2 regions of the Paenibacillus sp. VTT E-133280 genome follow, and region 2 is predicted to be linked to the other one. Evidence: riboswitches for the same ligand, from Rfam matches in the RefSeq annotation. Region 2 holds a riboswitch; the other holds the start of a gene.
The links. A riboswitch is a leader RNA that binds a small molecule or an ion and turns the genes downstream of it on or off. The one in region 2 is predicted to bind preQ1.

Region 1: another riboswitch for preQ1. It lies ahead of CA600_RS13365 (queuosine precursor transporter); the one in region 2 lies ahead of queF (preQ(1) synthase).

Annotation. Positions count from the first base shown of each region.
Region 1 covers NZ_NFUX01000026.1:7,761-15,983, forward strand. Annotated here, with positions in the region: gene CA600_RS13360 (AMP-binding protein) at 1-1,440, opposite strand, end outside; gene CA600_RS13365 (queuosine precursor transporter) at 1,650-2,363, opposite strand; PreQ1 riboswitch class I at 2,374-2,419, opposite strand; gene CA600_RS13370 (methyl-accepting chemotaxis protein) at 2,763-4,451, shown strand; gene CA600_RS13375 (YnfA family protein) at 4,508-4,834, opposite strand; gene cobS (adenosylcobinamide-GDP ribazoletransferase) at 4,913-5,728, opposite strand; gene cobU (bifunctional adenosylcobinamide kinase/adenosylcobinamide-phosphate guanylyltransferase) at 5,725-6,273, opposite strand; gene cobT (nicotinate-nucleotide--dimethylbenzimidazole phosphoribosyltransferase) at 6,270-7,331, opposite strand; gene CA600_RS13395 (aminotransferase class I/II-fold pyridoxal phosphate-dependent enzyme) at 7,423-8,223, opposite strand, start outside.
Region 2 covers NZ_NFUX01000006.1:78,451-86,673, reverse strand. Annotated here, with positions in the region: gene CA600_RS04510 (FecCD family ABC transporter permease) at 160-1,215, shown strand; gene CA600_RS04505 (FecCD family ABC transporter permease) at 1,215-2,249, shown strand; gene CA600_RS04500 (ABC transporter ATP-binding protein) at 2,350-3,150, shown strand; gene murB (UDP-N-acetylmuramate dehydrogenase) at 3,302-4,213, shown strand; gene CA600_RS04490 (hypothetical protein) at 4,283-4,618, opposite strand; gene CA600_RS04485 (ATP-binding cassette domain-containing protein) at 4,682-4,849, shown strand; PreQ1 riboswitch class I at 5,111-5,154, shown strand; gene queF (preQ(1) synthase) at 5,306-5,791, shown strand; gene queC (7-cyano-7-deazaguanine synthase QueC) at 5,821-6,483, shown strand; gene CA600_RS04470 (6-pyruvoyl trahydropterin synthase family protein) at 6,483-6,965, shown strand; gene queE (7-carboxy-7-deazaguanine synthase QueE) at 6,958-7,680, shown strand; gene CA600_RS04460 (cysteine hydrolase family protein) at 7,811-8,223, shown strand, end outside.

The sequences.
Region 1 (8,223 bases), on a different contig from region 2:
GGCAATTTTGCCACTGCTTGTATAAATAAACTCTTCAACTGTCAGCAGCTGCTTCGGCGATTTGTAGCTTGCTAAATACTGGCGACAATAATTCTTTATTTCGTCTATAGATAAGTGCTTTTCACCATTCCATTTCACGAGCACGGCCAACTGTTCTCCCCAATAATCGTCAGGGACGCCGAGCACCATTACTTCTTCTATTTCAGGAAGATGCTCTAACACTCGCTCTATTTCCTCTGGATAAACGTTCAGCCCACCGGTGATAATTCTATTTTTCAAACGACCTGCCAGATATAAGTACCCCGCTTCATCCTGATAAACATTATCTTCCAAAATAAGCCATCCGTCTCGAAAAGCTGCTGCAGTCTCGTTCGGCAATTGATGATAGCCTAGAAATATCATATCACTTCGTACATATAACTGCCCAATCTCCCCCGCAGGGACTTCACGGAACTCTTCATCACGAATGGAAATTTGTACTCCGGGATAGGGCTTGCCTACAGAGCTCGGATTATGCTCTTCCAGAACATCCAAATAACTAATATAACTCGCTTCTGAGGAACCATAGGATTCATAGAGACGCGCTCCAGCGAACACTTCTATGCCCCTTTTTTTGGACAACTCCGACCACTTTGCACCTGAGCTAATAATCGCATCAATCTGCGTCTGCCCAGGAACAGCCTGCCGCATCATGGATTCAAGCATTGTCGGTACAACAAACAACACCACACCCGGAATCTGCTTGCACAGCTCTAACACCTGTGTGGCGCTAAATTTTTGCGTAATATGAAAGTTTGCTCCGCCATACAGACTCTGCATTACAGCGAACAAGGACAGCGAATGCACAAACGGACCCGGTGCTAAAACATCCTTCATAGCGTCCAATTTAAAGGCAGCACTCGATACCTCAAAGCTCTTTAACCACGATAAATGGGTACGCATATATCCTTTGGGCAGTCCAGTTGTGCCTGAAGTGAAGCCGATAAATAATAATTCATTCGTCTCATCCAATTCAGCTTCTGGCTTCAGCGCATCCAGCCACTGATCATAGGAGCCTGTCCGATCTTTTGTAAAAATCATTGTTGGGATCGCTTGCTCCCTGAAGACCAAATTCTTTGCAGCTTCCGGCTCGGCAAAAATCATTGTCGGCTGGCACTGCTCTATAATAACCTGCAGTTCGTTTGCACTCCACTTGGGATCTAAAGGGATGGGAACACAGCCTGCATAAATAGCCCCCAAGAAAACCTCAACAAATTCAATGCGATTCGTAGATAAAATAGCGATTTTGTCATGTCTCAGACCCTTTTGCTGTAGACCATTCGCAATTCTCCGCATCGCTTGTACTAATGTTGCATAAGTATGACCCGCTTGGTTATGGGTTAAGGCAATACTGTCGGGCTGCTGTGCTGCATGACGCAGTATAGGAACTACTAGATTCATCCTTCATCACACCTGTTCGTAATTTCTGTGTCTACCGATTATGTACACTTCCGAATTGCATGGGATACAATTGGAATGGCTACGATAGCTTATTTTAGCTTTATATTAATTTTATGTACATATTTATATGGAACGATTAAGCCTCTTACGACTGGAAAAATCAAACAGCGCGCATCGATTATGATCGGTACGCGCTGGCTGTATTGTGTTTAATTTTTCTTTTGAGCGGATGATAATGCCCCATCTTCAGCAAAAGTAAAAGTTCGGGCGATATATAAGATAGGTGTGCCGACTGCGGTTAGTAAGAATTTCGCCAGATACGTTGTAAGCAAAATTTCAAACCACACACTCCAGTTATACAACCCAGCAAATGCAATGGTGCAGAAGATTAGTGTATCCACAAAAGAGCTAACCATCGTACTACCGTTCGAACGGATCCACAGCTGACTTGAGGTGCTGTAATATTTGCGAATCCAGGAATACAACCGAACATCTAGGAACTGACTAATGAAATAAGCAGTTAAACTACCCAACGCTAGTCGAGGCATCAGCCCAAAAATCGTCTCCAAAGAAGACTGAGCAATATCGGTCTCTTGTGGCTTAAATACTAGTACCATCTGCATAATGACTGTCGTCATAAGCAAGGTGAAGAAACCAAACCAAACCGCTTTTCGTGCTTCTGCTCTTCCATACTTCTCATTAAGCAAATCGCTGGTCATATACAAAGTGACATACATCGTATTTCCGAGTGTCATCACGATATCAAATGGCATAGCAATCGTCTTAGCTACCTGAATATTAGCAATTACAGTAGCGATACCTACCCAGGCATACATTCCACTTTTGCCGAACAGGCGGTAACAGAGCAGAAAAAAAGCAAAATTGACAATAACAAATAAAACTCCCCACAACAAATTAAACATATTACTTAAGCTCCTCCTAGTTTTGTTTACGCGGGATGGTTACGAACCGCGGCTTACATTAAGTTTTGGAACAAAACATTAATACTCTATCACACTGTCGTCAAACAATCCATAAAAATAAACAATTTATGAAATGGGTATTTATACCCATTTTTATTAACTAAAAATAAAAGTGTCAGTAATAATTCATCTTTTTCAGAAAAATATGCTCTATAAACTAAAACTTTCACTATTCATCCAGAGGTTAATTCTATAGAATAGTATCAAACACTTCATTCCCGATCCATTTAGTTGATATATTACATAACTATGGAATATATTGCAGGTTGCCAGTCACTAGCAGTCGGTAGGGATATAAAGAAATGGGGCTTCACTGCCCATAAAAAGGGGGAGAACAATATGTTTCGTTTCAAGCAGTCGATCAGTCGCAGATTTACGCGTTTATTATTTGTAGTTCTATTACTCACGTCTCTTTTGTTAAGTACCAGCTTCTACTTTATATCCACCAGTATTTTTAACAGCTATGTCATGCCACAAATCAATCAAATTCTAACTGCAGCTGCTCAGGACGTATATAAGAACATAAATACAATGCATGCTCAGCAAGCACTAAAGAAGAACGAACAAGCAGCCACCAATCTTGAATTCTATTTTCAGGATAAGAGAAAGCAGCATGGGGTTGAGACTATTTTTCTACTCAATCTAAAAGGCAAGGAAGCTGAGGTTCTGTCCGTAGATCATGATGCAAAATTAAAGCCCGAGGAAATTGTTAAGGTATCCTCTGCAATGCAGCAAGCCCTTAAAGGAAAGAGTGGACTAAGCGATACATACAAGGACTCGCATGGTGTACATAAGTCAGCTTATATCGGAATTCCCGGAAGTACGATGGTTATCGGAATCAGCAGTGATGTAAGCTTTATTCAAGAAAAAACAGACAGTATCCTGTGGACCAGCGCGGGGATCACTCTGCTAACGCTGATCATAGGGTCAACTGGCGCCTGGTTTATGAGCATGCGGATTACCCGTCCTATCTCAAAGCTTGCAGCTTACAGTGCCCGTCTCGCAGAGGGAGATTTCACAGAGGAATTAACGGTTCAAGGCAGTGATGAGGTAGCTCAGCTATCCAGAAGCTTCCAAGCGATGACCCTACGCCTAAAAGAAATGATCGGACATGTACTCGTCACCTCAAACACCGTGGTCACCGATTCCAATTCTTTAAGAGAACGTGTTGAGGTCTTAAATGAAATGGCAGACCACTCTAGTACTTCTGTTGTAGAAATTGGAAGAGGTAGTACAACCATCGCGAGCAGCGCTCTAGATAATTCAAAAGCTATGGAAGAAATCAATTTCGGCATTCAGCATATTGCTTCAGCAGCCACCGAAGTCACTGAGCAAATTAGTGAAGCTTCCGCTGAAGCGATTGGCGGTAATGAGATTGCCCAAAGCGCTGTTCTGCAAATGCGCCATGTTGAACGCGCCTCCCTGCAGTCGCTGGAGCAATTACAAGTTATGAACGAACGTTCAGTAATGATCGGAGAAGTCGTTCATAGTATTACTGAAATTACGAAGCAAATCCAAATGCTGTCGCTCAATGCTTCGATCGAAGCAGCACGTGCAGGAGAACATGGACGCGGCTTTGCCGTTGTTGCCGGAGAAGTACGCAAGCTTTCCGAACAATCCCGCAATGCGAATGAGCAGATTCGTGATTTCCTACTCGGACTTCAGGAAGATATGAATCGCTCCGTTACTGAGATGAACCATGTGAATTCTGAAGTAGCCTCCGGGGTAGGCAAGGTGGCAGAAGCTGGCGACGCCTTCAATCACCTTCTGATTCTGATCCAAAGCATCAATCAGAATATTCAATCTGTATCTGCGGCGACGCAGCAAATCTCAGCAAGTACAGAAGAAGTTAGTGCTTCCGTTGAGGAAACCGCACAAATTACTTCAAGATCCCAAGAAAATGCGGACACACTATCCGAGAACTCGGAGCGTCAACGTATAGAGCTTGAAGGACATGCAGTAACCGTGCAGCATCTATATGAGCAGGCTAAGAAGCTTCAGGAAGCTGTGCAACAATTTAAGATCTAAAGCTTAGGCTTATATAACCCCCCCGTTCACACGAAAGTGTTGAACGGGGGGTTTTGTTAGTGTCTCGGCGCCCAAAGAATGACCGAAACGCCGATCACACAAATAACAGCACCAACCCAGTCATATACATCGGGTGTTTTCTTGTCTACTAGCCAGCCCCACAACACAGCGAGCACGATAAATACCCCGCCGTAAGCTGCATACACTCTACCGAAGGATGGAAACTTCTGCAACGTAGGAATAATACCATAGCTTATCAGAATCAAAGAACCTACCAAACCGTACCATAGAGGTCTTGATTCTCTTAGCCATAACCATACTAAGTACCCGCCTCCGATCTCAGCAAGGCCGGCAATTACAAATAGTAGAATGGCAGCAACCATGTCATCCCTCTTTCCTATTGAACTCTAAAAAATCAAAATGATTGGCGAAATATGATACAACGTCATCATAGGAGCCAGTCACATGAAATTGTGCTGAAGCAACACTAACACTAGTAGCAGCACCGCCTCTAGCAGCTCATTCAGCGCGCCGTACACATCGCCGGTGAGCCCGCCGAGCCGGCTGCTAATCCGCCGCGCAGCCACGGTGCCGCTGGCCAAGGCCGCTGCCGGCAGCAGGAACGCTGCCGCCAGATGCAGCGGCCACGCGGCTAAGCCAGCGCCGAGCGCCAGAGGCGCAGCGGCTGCGGCTAGCGAGAGCAGCGCGGCTATCGCCAGCGCGCGCCGCTCATGCGAGGGAGCGAGGCCGGCGAAGCCCGCGGCCAGCCCCTCGTTCCCGCGGGCAATGGGATAATGCACCATTGCCCGCACCATATACCAGCGGCTCCAGATCGCTGGCAGCAAGAGCAGTGGCAGCTCGTAATAGGCGTAGCCTTCGATTAATACTGCCACTAATGAAGCCTTTAACAGCAAGAGCAGCACGCAGGCGAGCACACCCATCGCACCCACACGGCTATCCTTCATAATCTCCAGGATCCGTTCCCTCGGTCGGTAGCTTAGCAGACCATCCGCACTGTCCATCCAACCATCGAGGTGCAGACCTCCGGTGAGTCCTACCCATAGAATGAGGGTAATGACAGCGGCTGGCCAAGCTGGTAAAATCAATCCCGTCAAAGCTGCCCCAGCAGCTACGCAAAGTCCGATAGCTGCACCCACCACGGGATAGAACAACACACTTCGGCGCAGCAGCTCAGGAGAAAATCCGGGATCACTCTTTATAGGAAACCGGGACAAAAACTGAAAGGCAGCCGCGGCAGCATCCCTGCGCTCCCTCATAAACGATACTCCCTGCTCTTGAGTTCAATTGGAATGCCAGCAGTCACTAAAAAAACCTGCTCGCATTGCCGAGCAAGCAGCGCGTTCATACGTCCTGCCAGATCACGGTACAATCGGCCAAGCGCATACTCCGGAACAATACCGTCTCCAACCTCATTAGTGACCAAAATGAGGTTTCCTTGAAATGTGCGTACACTGTCTTCAAGTCTTGTAATCTCGCTCTCTATCAACTCTTGCCTATCCGTAAATCCTTCCATGGCTAGCAGTACATTCGATAACCACAACGTTAGACAATCTACGAGAACCGCCTTTTCACCAGAAAAACGCTTAAGAAGATCTGGCAAATCATAAGGCTCCTCTAACGTCTCCCAAGCATATCCGCTTTGCGAGCGCTGTTGCTGATGCAGTGCAATCCGTTCATTCATTTCATCATCAAACGCTTGTCCGGTTGCAACATAGAAGGCCTGATCTGCCAGTGACGACATCAATTTTTCTGCAAAACCACTTTTCCCGCTACGCGCGCCTCCCGTTACAAGAATACTCATTGTTTTCCAGCTCCAGAGATGCCTGCACTTTCAAAGGTGGCCATTTCGCTTAAAATACGGCATATCGCCTCAATTAAATGAAGGGACAATACGCCTCCAGTTCCTTCACCCAAACGAAGACCCAGGTTAAACAACGGTTCAAGACCAAGCTTCTCAAGCATCAGCTTATGTCCTTGTTCTCCTGATAGATGAGAGCCAATCATATAAGCAATGGATTCTGGTGCAAGTGCCTTCGCCACAAGAGCCGCCGCGCCCGAAATAAAACCATCCAGAATGACAGGTACCCTAGCAGCGGCTGCGCCAAGAATCAGACCAGTCAAACCGGCAATTTCCAATCCCCCTACTTTGGACAATACATCCAGCGGATCTGCCGGATTCGGCTGATTCACCTTTAAAGCGCGTTCCACAACAGCAATCTTATGTAGTAAACGTTCATCATCAATTCCCGTTCCTCTTCCAACGGCTTCTTCAGGTGCTGTTCCTTTTAGAGCACACAGAATGGCAGCGCTAGCCGTTGTATTTCCTATGCCCATTTCACCTGTAATAAAAATCTCCGTCCCGTTCTCAATCGCTTCTTGTGCGATACTTATTCCTACAAGCATAGCACTCATCGCTTCTTCACGACTCATCGCAGGTCCCACGGCTATATTATCCGTTCCACGGCGCACTTTACGATCAATCAGATCCTCATGACTAAGATCACCGTTAACACCGATATCTACGAACTTCACCTCTGCCCTAGCTTGACGTGCCAGTACATTCACCGCCGCTCCCCCGCTGAGAAAATTATAGGCCATCTGCATGGTGACTTCCTGTGGAAATGCACTAACTCCCTCGCAGCATACACCGTGATCGGCAGCCATCACAACTACCGTTCGTCTGGTGAAACTAGGCTGCTCCGTACCCGAAATTCCAGCGAGCTTAACGGCCAGCGTCTCCAATTGTCCCAGGCTGCCCGGTGGTTTGGTTAGAATGTTCAAGCGGTGCTCCGCCTTGAGGAAAGACTGTTCATCCGCTGGTGTGATTCGTTTAATTATTTCTTGAATAGTTGAAATCATATTTTAACCTCCAATTAAGATATCCATATTATATATTCTATCTTATCTACATAGAAAAGCCCCCATCTATGATAGATGGGGACCACTTGAATTACAACTTCACTTTCATAAAACCTTCGATTCTCTCCAACGCTTCCGTCAATTTTTGTAGAGAAGCTGCATAGGAGCAGCGAATATGCCCCTCTCCACCTGCTCCAAACACATGGCCCGGGACCGCAGCAACACCAACCTCCTTGAGCAGCTGCAAAGCGAAATCCTCTGACTTCATTCCGGTATTAGCGACGGAAGGAAAGACATAAAATGCACCCTCCGGCTCGTGGCAAGGTAAACCAATAGATCGAAATCCATTAACCAGCAGCTTTCTTCGCTCATCGAAGCATCGTTTCATATGTTCCTTATGTTCCATACCGTTCCGTAGTGATTCAATGGCAGCGATTTGACCTAGTATTGGAGCACACATCGCAGTGTACTGATGGATTTTGAGCATCGCAGCAATTAATTCCTGATCACCACAAGCATAACCTACTCTCCAGCCAGTCATCGCAAAAGCTTTGGAGAAGCCGCTAATAACAATTGTTCGTTCCAACATCCCGGGAAGTGCGGCAATGCTGACATGCTGACGATCATAGGTTAGCTCGGCATAGATTTCATCTGATATGACAAGTAAGTTATTCTCTTTTACAATCTGTGCAATGGGCAGCCAATCCTCGTAAGTCATTACTGCCCCTGTAGGATTAGTCGGAAAATTAACCATAAGAATCTTGGAACGCGGGGTAATTACCTGCCGCAACGCTTCAGGAGTAAGCTTAAACCCCTGCTCGGCTGAAGATTCAACCTCTACTGTAACCCCACCGTTCAAATGAGTAATCGGCGAATACGCAATATAGCTCGG
Region 2 (8,223 bases):
GTATCTTAGATACAAAGATCTGCACCATTTTTTTATAAACTACGCCCATATTACGGGAAAATGGCTCCTGCAATTGTACAACATTAATTTTTTTGCGATAATGAGAATGATTGTTGTTATCATATAGACTATTGTAACTATCGATTAAGGAGACGACTCATGGTTTCACCCTCAGATTTCGCACATCGCAATAAAAATGATACACAAAAAGCTCTACATACCCGTCCGGCAGCTGCAATAGGTATTCTGATTTTTGGACTTGCTGCTATTGCCTTTGGACTGGCACTTTCAGTCTCGGTGGGTGCGGCAAATATCAAGCTAGCTACGGTATGGGAAGCAATATTTCAATTCAATCCAGATATACAGCAACATCAGGTGATTAGAGAACTAAGACTTCCACGCGTGATCGCAGGTGCTTTGGTCGGTGCTTGCTTCGCAGTAGCCGGGGCAATCATGCAGGGGATGACAAGGAACCCACTTGCGGATTCAGGTCTGCTCGGCTTGAATGCGGGAGCGGGTGTAGCGCTTGCTATAGTATTTGCTTTTGCACCTTCGCTCTCCTTCACTACACTTATGTTGTTTTGTTTTATTGGTGCCGCAGTTGCTTCTTTTATCGTATTCGGAATTGGGTCGCTTTCCTTTAATGGCCTGACACCGTTGCGGTTGACACTTGCGGGCTCTGCTGTCAGCGCATTACTAGTTGCTGTTAGCCAGGGCATAGCGATTCTTTTTAACTTATCTCAGGATATTGCTTTTTGGTTAGCTGGTGGAATGGGAGGAGCTAGCTGGACTCAGATCAAAATCATTTTCCCTTGGGTGTTTATGGCATTAATTGCAGCGATGATGTTATCGCGTTCCGTCACATTGCTCAGTTTAGGTAAGGAAGTGGCCGTTGGTCTGGGGCAGCGGACTCGATTAGTCCAGTTGGCATGTATGATTGTTGTAGTCGTTCTTGCCGGAAGTGCAGTCTCGATGGTTGGCCCGATTGCTTTTATAGGACTAATTATTCCACATGTTACGCGTTATTTCGTGGGGGTAGATTATCGCTGGATTATTCCTTGCTCGGCAGTACTTGGGAGCTTATTGATTATCTTTGCGGATATCGCCGCTAGAATGATCAATGCACCTTATGAAACGCCGCTAGGCGCTTTAATTGCCATTATCGGGGTACCCTTCTTCATTTACTTGGCGAGTAAGCGGAAGGGGGAGCTGTAATGCACAGATTAACCCTTTCTCCAAATGAAAAAGAACGCCGCAAACGCGTGCTTACAGTATTATCGCTCCTAGCTATATTGATCGTCGTCATGTTTATTATCAGTATGAATACAGGGTTTATGCGCCTATCCCCATTGGAGGTATTACATACACTGCTGGGAGATGGAACACATCAGCAAAAGCTTATTTTATTTGATTTTAGATTACCTCGCATCGTAATTTCACTGTTGGTTGGAGCGGGCTTTGCAGTGTCAGGCTGTATCTTACAGAGTCTCGCACGAAATGCACTTGCTGAGCCGGCTACGCTGGGCATAAGTGCGGGTGCAGGTTTTGCGGTAATCATTTTCATCTCGTTTTTTCCGGCTACAACAGCAGCTCCGGTATTCGTCTTGCCGCTCTTAGCGCTTGGAGGGGCTAGCTTAACCGCCGCTTTAATCTATCTTCTCGCTTATCGGAAAGCAGATGGTCTATCTCCAACAAGGTTGATCCTTATCGGGATTGCGGTCGCTGCCGGAATTAATGCTTGCCAGCTTGTGTTGGCACTTCGGCTTGATCCAAATAATTATCAATTTGTAGCGACTTGGATCGCCGGTAAAATATGGGGTGGGGATTGGAGATTTGTCCTTGCTCTGTTACCTTGGATAGTGATTTTGTTACCGTTTGCCTTCTATAAAGCACGGATTCTTAATGTATTGAATCTAGGCGATCATACTTCACTAGGGCTTGGAATGAGAGTGGAGAAGGAGCGTATTCTTCTACTCATGACAGCAGTGGCGCTTGCCGGCTCCTGCGTTGCTGTAAGCGGAGGTATAGGCTTCGTTGGACTGATAGCACCACACTTGGCTCGCAGGCTCGTAGGGCCCCGTCATCAGGTATTATTGCCGGCTAGTGCGTTGACAGGGGCACTCCTTATGATTACTGCCGATACGATCGGCAGATGGGTATTACAACCTGCAGAAGTTCCCACGGGCATTGTGGTTGCAATTATTGGCGCACCTTACTTTTTATATTTACTCGCCAAATCAAAAGCGTGAGTATAGCTCCATACAACGTAGCGCGTGCTTACGAAGCGAAATTTATTATGTAGTTCATTCTAGGAGCATAGCTCCATAAAACTTATAAGGAGTTGTTATCATGTCAGAACGTTTGAATACAGAAGAATTAAGTATTGGGTATGCAGAGGCTACAATTGTTAAAGGATTGAACTTGACTATCCCTACGGGAAAAATCACTGCACTAGTGGGCGCTAACGGCTCCGGTAAATCTACAATCCTCAAAACGATGGCTCGGATCATGAAGCCTAAGAGCGGCAGTGTAATGCTGGACGGCAAATCAATCCATAACTTTTCAACGAAAGAGGTAGCTCGTCAACTTGCGATTTTACCGCAAAACCCAACAGCTCCAGACGGTCTAACGGTTTCTGAGCTTGTCAGCTACGGTCGTTTCCCCCATCAAAAAGGTTTCGGTACAATGACCGCAGAGGATCGCAACATTATTTCGAACGCAATCTCCGTTACGGGGATGGAACCATTCCATGATCGTCCGATTGACCGTCTATCGGGTGGACAACGTCAACGCGCTTGGATCGCTATGGCATTGGCACAAGAGACGGATATTTTGTTCTTAGACGAACCAACAACATTTCTAGATATGGCTCACCAGCTTGAAGTCCTACAGCTTCTGCAAAAGCTGAATGAGGAAGAAGGGCGTACCATTATCATGGTCGTACATGATTTGAATCATGCTACTCGTTATGCGCAGCATATGGTAGCTATCAAGTCGGGGACTGTGATTAGTGAAGGATCACCTACTGAGGTTATGACCCCAAATGTATTGCGCGAAGTGTTTGGCATTGAAGCAGATATTGTTCCAGATCCACGTACGGGAGTGCCACTGTGCCTTCCTTACGAGCTTGCTGCCTATAAAGCGGTGTAATCATATTCGAGAATCATACAACGAACAGGCTCCCGTCATTGACAAGGGAGCCTGTTCGTTGTTACAGTTGGGGTTGCCTACAAATCCATGATACCACTACTAAAAATAGATTAAGGACCATCATTTATACATGGTTAAAGGAGCATGAAACATGAATATTGACAAAATTCAAAATGACCTAGAGCAGTTAATGACTGCAGGAATTGTGAAGAGTCATGAGAACTTAAAAGATCACGTGTATACCAAAATGGGCGGTAAAGCAGATATTTTGGCAGCACCAGCTACTTATGAGGAAATTCAAAAGATTGTTACATATGCGGAACAGAATGGGATCACCCTTACGGTACTTGGGAACGGTTCGAATGTGATTATCCGCGATGGCGGTGTACGTGGAATCGTTCTGCAAACGGCAGGACTAACGGATGTGGGGATTCGAGACAATCTCTTATATGCGGAGTGCGGCGCTAAGATTATTGATGTTTCCAGATATGCGTTGGATATGGAGCTTACGGGTCTTGAGTTCGCCTGTGGCATTCCAGGAACGGTTGGTGGAGCGTTATACATGAACGCAGGCGCTTACGGCGGAGAAATTAAAGATGTACTGCATAGTGCGCTAGCTATAACTAAGAGCGGGCAATTGGTGACTCTGCAAGGGGATGAGCTGCAATGGGGTTATAGAAAAAGCGTGTTCGCAAGCGGTGAATACATCGTACTTGAGGCCAATTTTGCTATGACTTCAGGTGATGCATTAGTTATCAAGTCGAAAATGGATGAACTTACTTACCTGCGTGAATCCAAGCAACCGCTTGAGTATCCTTCCTGTGGTAGTGTCTTTAAACGTCCTCCAGGTCGGTTTGCAGGTCAGTTAATTCAAGAGAGTGGCTTGCAGGGAACAAGAATCGGTGGTGCTGAGGTATCCAAGAAGCATGCAGGGTTTATTGTAAATGCAGATCATGCAACCGCCAGCGATTACATTGGGCTAATTCACCATGTAAGGGCGACTGTGAAGGATAAATTCGGTGTGGAGCTGGAAACTGAAGTGGAGATCATTGGAGAAGAGTAACTTATTGATCGTATAAATCGAAAGAGCCCCAGATTTACTGTGGGCTCTTTTGCTGTTATTACATCTTGCTTAATTTATTGAGAGGGTATATTTAGCTCGATCTGTCGTAATTTCCGCCTTACGATCCCCTATGTCCTCAATCCGAAGCCCGTCAATAGCTAAGTCATAGGTGGAGTGTGGTAGCGATACTAGCTCACCATCGGCGTTTAAAGTGCTGCCAAATCCTTTTAATATTACTGCACTCCCTAGATAATCATCGATAACATCCTCCGCACTCCGAAACTCAACGGCCTCTAGATTAAAATGAATTTTATCCAGATCACGAAGCTCTTTCTTTTCAATTACAATAGTTTCATTCACATGACTGTTAATCCAGTCCATAAGTTTCTGTATACTTTGTTCCATTAGATGAGCCCACCTTTACCTCGAAGATTATTAAGTTTAAGTTACCCTTTTCTTAGGATTTGAATCCATATTTCTGCTATATTAGAACGAATTACTTTTGCTGTAAAAAAGGGCGAGGCCTTTGGGTTTCTAGGTCCCAAGGGTGCTGGGAAGACAACAACAATGTGCATGATGACAGGTCTACTTCAGTCTACAAGCGGAGAAATTTTAATTAATGGCATGAATATTTAACATCATAAAAAAAGAAATCCATACCAAATTGGTGTTGTTTTTGAGCTTCCCAATCTGTACATGCGTTGTTCTATCCGAGATAACCTGGAGCTGTTCGCTGATCTCTGTAAGGTAGCACCAATTTGAGTGATTGAAGTCATGGAAACTTCAACTGTTTGACAAGGGAAAAGCTAAGGCAAAGCGTAGAACTTGTCAGGAGCAGGTTACCCATGGTATAGTTCAAGACGCAATATGCTTAAAGAAGAAGTCTGCACGGATGATGCAGGAGAGGTTCGCGAACTCCCTCTATAAAAAACTAAGAGTATATTAAATCATATAAGCGGATGCGCTCCTTTATCGGGACGTTGCTTCCGTTTCTTCTTAGTGGAGCCAAGTTTTCGAAATCTCGTTCTTCTTTCCATTACCGGCCAAGGCCGAAGGAAAAGAGAGGGGTTTTTTGTCGTGTCAGAAGGAAGAATGAAAGAGGAAATGCAAGAGGTTACTTTGCTTGGGAATCAGGGAACGCAGTACCAGTTTGGTTATGATCCAGATATTTTAGAGGTGTTTGATAACAAACATCCTGGGCGTGATTATTTTGTTAAATTCAACTGTCCTGAGTTCACAAGCTTATGTCCTGTAACAGGCCAGCCGGATTTTGCTACATTGTATATTTCATATATTCCTGAGCAGAAAATGGTGGAATCCAAATCATTAAAGCTATATTTGTTTAGCTTCCGTAACCATGGTGACTTTCATGAGGACTGTGTCAACATTATTATGAATGATCTGATCGCACTGATGGACCCTCGTTACATTGAGGTGTGGGGGAAGTTCACTCCGCGTGGAGGTATCTCTATTGACCCTTATTGCAACTATGGAAGACCGGGTACGAAGTATGAAGCGATAGCGGAGCACCGCTTAATCAATCATGACCTCTATCCGGAAAAAGTGGACAACCGCTAATCCCAATAAGTTGATAAGGAGAGATTTAGATGAATAAGAAAGCACTCGTCGTATTCAGCGGCGGACAAGATAGCACCACTTGCCTGGTATGGGCTTTGAAGCAATTTGAGGAAGTGCAGGTTGTTACCTTCAATTATAATCAGCGGCATGCGGCCGAAATCGAAGTGGCTACAGAAATAGCGGCTAAGTTTAATGTACAACAGCATATCCTAGATCTTGGGCTGCTGAATCAGCTGGCACCCAATGCACTAACCCGCCAAGATATTGATATCGTTGCTGGCGAAGGCGATGAGCTTCCTAGCACGTTTGTAGACGGACGGAATCTGTTGTTTTTATCTTTTGCGGCAATATTAGCTAAACAGCTGGATTACTCCCATATCGTTACGGGTGTCTGCCAAACGGACTTTAGCGGGTATCCGGACTGCCGTGATGTATTTGTGAAATCATTAAATGTTACGCTGAATTTATCTATGGACTATGAGTTTGCAGTACACACTCCACTGATGTGGCTGGATAAAAAAGAAACATGGAAGATGGCCGATGAACTGGGCTATTTTGATTATGTTCGTGAACACACATTAACCTGTTACAACGGCATAATTGGGAGTGGCTGTGGAACTTGTCCAGCTTGTCTTTTACGTCAGCGTGGTCTTGAACAGTATGAGGCAGAAAGAACGGAGGTTAGTTCTTAATGCTAAACGAGGTTTCAGTCTGCAAAATATTCACGTTCGACGCGGCGCATCAATTAGTGGGCCACAAGGGGAAATGCAGCAATCTGCATGGACATACTTATAAGCTTGAAGTAGTGCTCAAGGGTAAACCTATGACCGCGGAAGGCCATTCGGATGAAGGGTTTGTTATTGATTTCAGCGATATCAAAATGACAGTACAACAAAGCCTTGTAGATCGTTTAGATCACGCTTTTCTCGCTATGGGGAATGAACCTGTATTAGAGACGTTAGTGAATACTGGCTCCAAAGTAGCTTTATTGTCTTTCCGCACCACGGTTGAGAATATGTCCTCCTATATTGCCTATAAGCTGAAGCAAGCGGGGCTGCCGCTCTACGCTGTAAAGCTGTGGGAGACACCAACCTCCTGGGCAGAGGTACTGGCTGAAGATATCCCTGAGGATGGGCCATCTTACCGCTTGTATGGAGGCTGTGACTGTGAGTAAGATTCCCGTAATTGAAATGTTTGGTCCGACCATTCAAGGGGAAGGTGCGGTGATTGGTGTAAAGACGATGTTTGTCCGCACCTATGGCTGCGATTATCGCTGTGGCTGGTGTGACTCCTCCTTCACTTGGGATGGCACGGCGAAAGACAAGGTTCGTATGATGACCTCGGATGAAATTATGAATGAACTTTTAGCTATAGCTGGAGATAATTTCGACTGTGTTACGATTTCCGGCGGTAATCCTGCTTTAATTGGTGATGGGATGGGCACTTTTATTAACCAGCTTCATGAGCGAGGGAAACAAGCGGCTATAGAAACTCAGGGCAGTAAATGGCAGGACTGGTTCAATGATGTGGATGTGCTGACCATCAGTCCGAAACCACCAAGCTCAGGGATGACGACAAATTGGGAGATGCTAGATACCATCATGCGTAAGATGGAGAATCGGGGCCGTTCTACACATAGCCTGAAAGTCGTTGTGTTTGATGACAAGGATTTTGATTATGCAAAAGACGTTCACCAGCGATATCCCAATGTGCCGCTCTTCCTGCAGCCTGGGAATGATGATGTCACTGAAGAAGGAGACATTTCTGCTCGACTTTTGGGAAGGCTGGAGTGGCTGTTTAATAAAGTGATCATGGATTCAGAAATGAATAGAGTGCGAGTACTTCCACAGTTGCATGCTTTGATCTGGCATAATAAACGCGGTAAGTAAAAAGGATTGTAATGATGAGGGTGTCTGCTTAGCAGATGCCCTTTTTTTGTTGATTGGAGTCTTTAAATAGGTAGATAGAGTGTCCCATAATCTGGTATTATTTTTGTAAAAGCTCTAGGAGGTTATCCACTTGGAAAATTCAACTGCACTATTAATTATTGATGTTCAAGAAGCTATGTTCTCCTACCCTGATCAAAAGCTGTACGATGAAGAGGGGGTGATGGAGAGAATTATTTCCCTTCAGCACAAAGCTAGGGTGGCAGGCACTCCAATTGTTTATGCCCAACATACAGAAGATGAGGAATATACAAAAGGAACGCCCACGTGGCAGATTAGTCATCGTATCACACCGCAGGAAGGCGAAGTTATTGTGGAGAAGCCTACTTGGGATGCTTTTCACCGAACCGTACTGCAAGATGAGCTACAGAAGCTGGGGATCACGAATCTGGTGATTTGTGGAATGCAAAGTGAGTTCTGTCTAGATACGACGATAAGACGCGCATACAGCATGGGCTATAAAAGTGTATTGGTTTCAGACGCTCA